DNA from 2 places in the Paenibacillus sp. SN-8-1 genome. Region 1 is predicted to be linked to the other one. Evidence: riboswitches for the same ligand, from Rfam matches in the RefSeq annotation. Region 1 holds a riboswitch; the other holds the start of a gene.
The links. A riboswitch is a leader RNA that binds a small molecule or an ion and turns the genes downstream of it on or off. The one in region 1 is predicted to bind FMN.

Region 1 (3,410 bases):
CTCCAAACACTGTGGCTAACTTTGAGAAGCTCGCTAACTCTGGATTCTACAATGGACTTACGTTCCACCGTGTAATCCCTGGCTTCGTAGCTCAAGGCGGCTGCCCTAACGGAAATGGTACTGGTGGCCCTGGTTATACCATCGACTGCGAGATCAACCCGAACAAACACGAACGCGGTGTGCTTGCTATGGCTCATGCGGGCAAGAATACTGGTGGAAGCCAGTTCTACATTACTTATGCCCCTCAGCCTCACCTGGATGGCGTGCATACGGTATTTGGCAAGGTAGTTCAAGGTCTTGAACTGGTAGATGAGTTCAAAGGCCGCGACAAAATGGAAAAAGTCGAAGTATACGAAGCATAAATCAAGCCTACGATACAGCATGAACAGGAGTCCGAATGGACTCCTGTTTGTTGTGCAGCAGAGTATAGAGATTAGCGTCCCGAGTGCTTCGCTTCATCCTTCACTTCATTACGGAAGCCGGCGATACTCTCGAGGCGCCGATGATTCTTGGCCTCAATGTCACTTTTCTCCTCAGCAGTAATTTCGTCTGCATGTTCACTCAAATAGTCCTGTGCCTCACGGTAGTTCTCAATGGAGTTATGAATATGCTTTTGCAGCTTCTCCACATTGTCCGAACGGTCATCAGGTTTTGGTCTAGTCATTTAGAAACCCTCCTCAAGTGAAGTTTGTTAAAATGGTTCAGGTGAACGACTATAGACTTCCCTGTCTACACCTAAGGTACCCGGAAGTGGCCCAAGCATCTAGAGGCAAGAGATGAAAAAGTTGCTTTTTCGGCAGTGACTATGTTAACATGCAATCAAGTTTAATAGTGTTTTATCCTTCGGGGTCGGGTGAAATTCCCAACCGGCGGTGATGGTGCACTCGTGCACCTTAGTCCGTGACCCGGCGCAGCATGCATATGCTTCGTCGGCTGACCTGGTGTAATTCCGGGACCGACAGTATAGTCTGGATGGGAGAAGGAAGACGCGAACTGCATGATTGGGCTCTGCCTTGTTATGCAGAATTAGGTATACGTTTATTTGAGCATCCTATTTTTCCATAGGCGGTCGATTTTGTTGCGAATTTTTCCCAATGAATGCCTTAGTGGATAGGGACAGCTTTTATGAATGGATATGCTTTTATTTCGCTACATAAATCTCTCGTAACCCCATCGGAATTGTTCCGTATGGGGTTTTTTATGCTATTTGGCTTAATGCGGAACCGTGTGGTCTGCCATTTACGCGCGAAGGGAGATGACTTCTCAGGTGGAATTCATGAATGATGAGTATTATATGTCATTGGCGCTGGATATGGCAGAGAAGGCGCTCGGGCAGACTGGAACGAATCCGGTTGTGGGCGCTGTTGTGGTGAAGGATGGAGCGATTGTGGGGATCGGCATGCATCTTAAGCAAGGAACTCCTCATGCCGAGGTCCACGCCCTTAATATGGCAGGGAGACTTGCCGAAGGAAGCACTGTGTACGTAACCCTGGAGCCTTGCAGTCATTACGGCCTTACTCCGCCTTGCAGTGAGCGATTGATCGCTGAGAAGGTAGCTCGGGTTGTTATTGCATGTGAAGATCCGAACCCCAAGGTTGCCGGACGGGGAATTGCGATGCTAAAGGCTCAGGGGATCAACGTTCAGGTAGGTGTGCTAAGGGATAGGGCGATCAGCTTAAATAAGAAATTTATCAAATTCATCACCACAGGGATGCCTTATATAACGATCAAGAGCGCCAGTACACTCGATGGCAAAATTGCCTCAGCTACGGGGGACAGCAAGTGGATTACCAACGAACGATCACGGGCGCTTGTCCATGTGATGCGTCATCAACATCAAGGAATTCTGGTAGGGATCGGAACTGTAATTGCAGATGATCCGGAATTAAGTACCAGACTTCCAGTCCCGGGGTTATCACCTGTCAGAATCATTGTCGATTCGAGCTTGAGAATACCGGATCATTCCAAAGTTATTACGGATACACTGGCGAAGACCATCTTACTAACGACTGCTCAAGCAGATGAAGACCGAATCAAGGAACTAGAGGGTAGGGGAATCCGGGTTATTCCCTGCGGCGAAGGCCCCCGGGTAGATATGACATTGGCTTTAAGCCTTCTTGGCAGAGAGGGAATATCGTCAATTCTGGTTGAAGGAGGCGGTAGAATAAACGGCAGCTTCATCAGAGAGAAGCTTGTGGATGAAGTGGCGTTGTTCATCGCTCCTAAGTTGATCGGAGGGCTGGGGTCAACGGGTAATTTCGTCTTTGAAGGGTACGATCAAATGAAAGATGCGGTCACCTTAAAAGACATGTCTGTGGAGATACTCGAAGACAACGTACTGATTAGGGGTACACCTGTATGGGGAGAGTAAAGCTTAGATAGATAAATTGAACTATAGTATTACTGATAGACAAGAGCAGTTAGGAGGTGCGGGCATGTTTACTGGACTTGTTGAGGAAGTAGGGATTCTTAAGTCGGTTCAGCGTAAAGGTGAAGCCATGGTGCTGAATATTCAGGCCGATGTCATCATGGAGGATCTCAAGCTTGGAGACAGCATCTCGGTGAATGGAGTGTGTCTAACCGCGGTGTCTGACCAAGGGAACTCGTTCGCCGTTGATGTGATGCCTGAGACTTATCGCCATACGAATCTTAAACATTTAAAAGTTGGCGGAAAAGTGAATCTGGAGCGGGCCATGGCGGCAGGGGGCAGATTTGGAGGACATATTGTACAGGGGCATGTTGATGGAACAGGGACAATAACCGGGGTAACCAGAGATCAAAATGCAGTGGTATATGAAATATCACCATTCAATCATTCTTTATTCAAGTATATTATTCCGCAGGGCTCCATCACGGTTGATGGAATCAGTCTTACCGTGGTTAGCTCATCTAATGGAAAATTCAGCATCTCGATTATCCCCCACACCTTATCAAAGACAGCTCTTTCGCTTAAGAGGGCGGGGGACACCGTTAATCTGGAATGTGATGTTCTTGGCAAATATGTTGAGCATCTGCTGAATTATGGAGGTAGAGCTCAAAGAACGGAGTCTAACCCGCCAAAGCAGACATTGGGCATGCAGTTTCTCGTTGAGAACGGCTTTGCCTGACTAACGACGTTCTATATGAGACGCAGTTAAAAAGTGTGTCTTATATACACAAAGGAGTGAAGTACATGGGTGATATCCAGCTGGATTCGGTAAAAGAAGCCATACAAGATCTACAGAATGGGAAGGTCATTATTGTTGTGGATGATGAAGACCGGGAGAACGAAGGTGACTTTATTGCTTTGGCCGAGAAGGCAACGCCTGAAGTCATAAATTTCATGATCAGCCAAGGCCGTGGCCTGGTATGTGTGCCTATTACGCAGGAACGGGCGGATGAGCTGGACTTGAGACCGATGGTTGCGCAGA
Region 2 (3,410 bases), 1.2 Mb from region 1:
ATCCCAGAGAAAGCTGCTGCAGCTTGCGCACCAAGGTACTTCGCAGTCCAGCTTCCACATGCCGCACTGCCATACTGATGTTGCTGATATGAAGGGTATGCGTGGGAATATTCTGAAGAATGATTACAATAATGACTACCAGATTAATCCAGAACTCCGATAGTGAATGCCGATCCGGATAGCTGACCAGATTGATGATGTTCGCCGTAACCACGGGAAGTACCCAGACAGGAAGTGCTTTTAGTGTATAATAAAAGGCCGACAGCGCTACCTTGCTTCCATGGTTTTTAAACAGTCTGGCCAGCAGGCTCAGCGGCTTCATTTTTGCTACCTGCTCACTCTCAAACCACTTCGTATAATCCAGTGTTTCTAACTTTGCCATTTCCTTCACCCGCTTTTTTACTTATGATATGAATAGGGACTTCCTGTTTAGATCAGCCCAAACAGCACAGAAATAAGTATAATTCCAAGGGCCCAGTTCATCTATAACATAATCGGCCCCGATTCAGACACAAGTTTAACTAAATCGGACATTCAGGGAGTTGTTGTTCATCATGAGAAAACTGCCGCCGGAACGATGGTTTCCCCATATTCGATCAGAGGTTTGTATTTATTCTACACATACTCGCACTGTGAAGAGCGGTTGGACCTGCGGTCGTCATGTTCACCATATGCTATTTGAAATTAACCTCGTGTTGGAGGGTACTCAGACAGCGATTGCCGGTTCTACTGAATTCGAGCAGCAGGCCGGGGATCTAATGCTGATCTCTCCTATGCAAATGCATGATTATCAAATCAGAAGTCAAGAGAATACGACCTTCTTTGTCATGCACTTTCAAGTAGACGATCCATTGTTCCTTAAGCTGTTCGAGATGAATAATAAGGGGCTTTATCGTCAGGGGGATCCGCTTAATACCCTGCTCGTTCCCCTTGTAGAGAATTTAATGGAAGCGTTATACGCAGACTCTAAATCGACCTCCAGATTATTTCTTCATCTCTTTACACTGATTACTGAGCTCCAGTCTTACTTCGATCATGAGAGCCATGGCAAAGAGCCCAATCTACGTTCAGAGCTTTCTTATCTAATTGCGAAGCAGGTGGAGACGCTAGTATTATCCTCAAATACGAGCACCCCGGACATGGCAGGCGACTGGCTGGAAAATATCTCACATGAGCTTGGCGTCAGCCGAAGACACTGTCACCGGGTATTCAAACAGTTCTATGGGATGTCCCCCCGGGAATACCTGATGATCCTCAAGCGTCAGGAAGCCATGCAAATGCTTGTCAGCAGCAGTGAATCTATTGAGCGCATTGCACACCGGATTGGTTATGAGAATGTCCAGAGCTTCAGCCGCCAGTTTGTAGCCTGGACCGGGTGTACCCCAGGTACTTTTCGCAAGAATCATCAAGACGAAGTTCTGCATCTAACCCCGCTTGATACCCAGCAGCAGAGATCGATATGATTCAGTTACTTTCATTTACATTTTTACCCTTTATATTTTTTAATCTGTCATATTGACAGTAAGCGTTTCCATGTAGTTAGATGAGATTACAACTAATCGAATATGGATCTTCGGGGGCAGGTGAAATTCCTGACCGGCGGTGAGGGTTCGTACGTGAACCTCAAGCCCGCGACTCGTCATGATTGCTCATGCAAAGTGACGACTGACTTGGTGTGACTCCAAGGCCGACGGTAAAGTCCGGATGGGAGAAGATCATAAAGCAAGCCGTGTTACGGTCTATTTACTGTACACAGTGGCTTGTTTGATGAGCCCCCTTGTATACTTGAACAAGTATACAAGGGGGTTTTCTACATCGAGGTCCTATATTCAGAACTATTCAGTTAGGAGTTTTTGAATATGGAAAATGTCAACACAGCATTAAATTACAGTCGTAGACGTGTAGGGACCGGATTCTGGTTCGTCGTCCTTGGAGCAGCGCTCTGGGGGGCTGATCCTCTATTCCGGATTCAGCTGCTGAAGCACCTTACATCTGCGCAAATTGTTCTTCTTGAACATGTCCTGTTATTCTTGTTCGCGGCCCCGGTGTTATGGTCACACCGCAATGAGCTTAAGGCCATTCGAATTAAGCAAGCCGCCGCGCTTCTCTTTATTTCCTGGGGAGGATCTGCGATAGCATCCATTCTGTTCACTCAGGCCCTATCTTCAGGCAGCGGCAACCTCAATGCCGTACTTCTACTCCAGAAGATGCAGCCTCTGTTCGCGATTATTATGGCTAGACTCATTCTGAGAGAAGCTCTTCCAAAATATTTCTCAGGACTCATTGTCCTTGCCATTGCCGGAACATATTTATTAACCTTTGGATGGACACTTCCGATTGGCGACTTTAGCGATTTCATTCAAATTGGAAGCTTGCTCTCCCTTGGCGCCGCCGCACTCTGGGGAGGATCCACCGTCATGGGACGCTATATGCTTCGGAGTATGAAATATGAGACGGTAACTTCCCTGCGCTTCATGCTTGCCTTGCCACTGTTGTTCCTGATCACCTCCTCCGAGGGAGCTCCTTGGACGCTGCCTTCCAGCACGGGTGAATTGACAGCTACTACGGTGAACATGTTACTTCAAGCGTTGGTTCCTGGTCTGCTTAGCCTCCTTCTCTACTACAGAGGGCTGTCAACGACGAAAGCTTCCTTCGCTACCCTTGCTGAGCTAAGCTTCCCGATGGTTGCTGTGCTTGTGAACTGGATTGTCTTCAAGCAGGTCATTACCATGCCTCAGTTCGTTGGTTTCATCTTCATTTGGTTCGCCTTGTTCGTCATATCCAGACAGCAGCAAGATTAAGATTAATTTTAGAAAGGGAACAGAATACCTTGCACCCTAAGCAACGAGTCGCCGGCAATCACCTGGCGACTCGTTTTATAATGGAATATTTCAAGTCTATCAAATCTTACCGTTGCCTGTAGTTGATGCACCAAACAAAATATGAACTAAATATAGGGGAGAAATTAATGACAATAGAACATAGATTGGAGTTATTGACTCATCAGATCAATCTTTTGAAAAGAATGATTCCTTCAGATTCCTATTCTTTCTTTATGTTTGTTCTTAATCACAATTTTGATGAGAAACAAACGGATGCTATTTTAAAAACTCTCCGCATTTAGCCCTTATTCAATTAACATAGAGAGCTTAGTAAGGGAAGAGCCTCCTACTTTAAAAGAGTTCACTGACTTGGCACATTTAATACTTGGGACAAACTTTAATATAAAACACCTATTACTTAGTTTAAAAGGCCAGCATTATATTCCCATCATTATGTGAATTCTTGTTAAAATCAACAGCCAAATTCTTGATTGCCCTTCCGATTGAGTACAAATGCCTACCGACGGCTTAGAGGCTTTCTTAATATATAATACCAATGAGCCGCCCTGACTTAATGAAGTGCTCCCT

Region 2: linked by a shared signal. The riboswitch ahead of ACRRNK_RS15155 (DMT family transporter) and the one ahead of ribD (bifunctional diaminohydroxyphosphoribosylaminopyrimidine deaminase/5-amino-6-(5-phosphoribosylamino)uracil reductase RibD) in region 1 are both predicted to bind FMN.

What each region holds. Positions count from the first base shown of each region.
Region 1 covers NZ_CP194782.1:1,914,923-1,918,332, forward strand. The annotation lists gene ACRRNK_RS08975 (peptidylprolyl isomerase) at 1-362, shown strand, start outside; gene tlp (small acid-soluble spore protein Tlp) at 434-664, opposite strand; FMN riboswitch at 836-988, shown strand; gene ribD (bifunctional diaminohydroxyphosphoribosylaminopyrimidine deaminase/5-amino-6-(5-phosphoribosylamino)uracil reductase RibD) at 1,268-2,371, shown strand; gene ribE (riboflavin synthase) at 2,436-3,107, shown strand; gene ACRRNK_RS08995 (bifunctional 3,4-dihydroxy-2-butanone-4-phosphate synthase/GTP cyclohydrolase II) at 3,173-3,410, shown strand, end outside.
Region 2 covers NZ_CP194782.1:3,132,299-3,135,708, forward strand. The annotation lists gene ACRRNK_RS15145 (ABC transporter ATP-binding protein) at 1-382, opposite strand, end outside; gene ACRRNK_RS15150 (AraC family transcriptional regulator) at 555-1,463, shown strand; FMN riboswitch at 1,566-1,720, shown strand; gene ACRRNK_RS15155 (DMT family transporter) at 1,860-2,801, shown strand.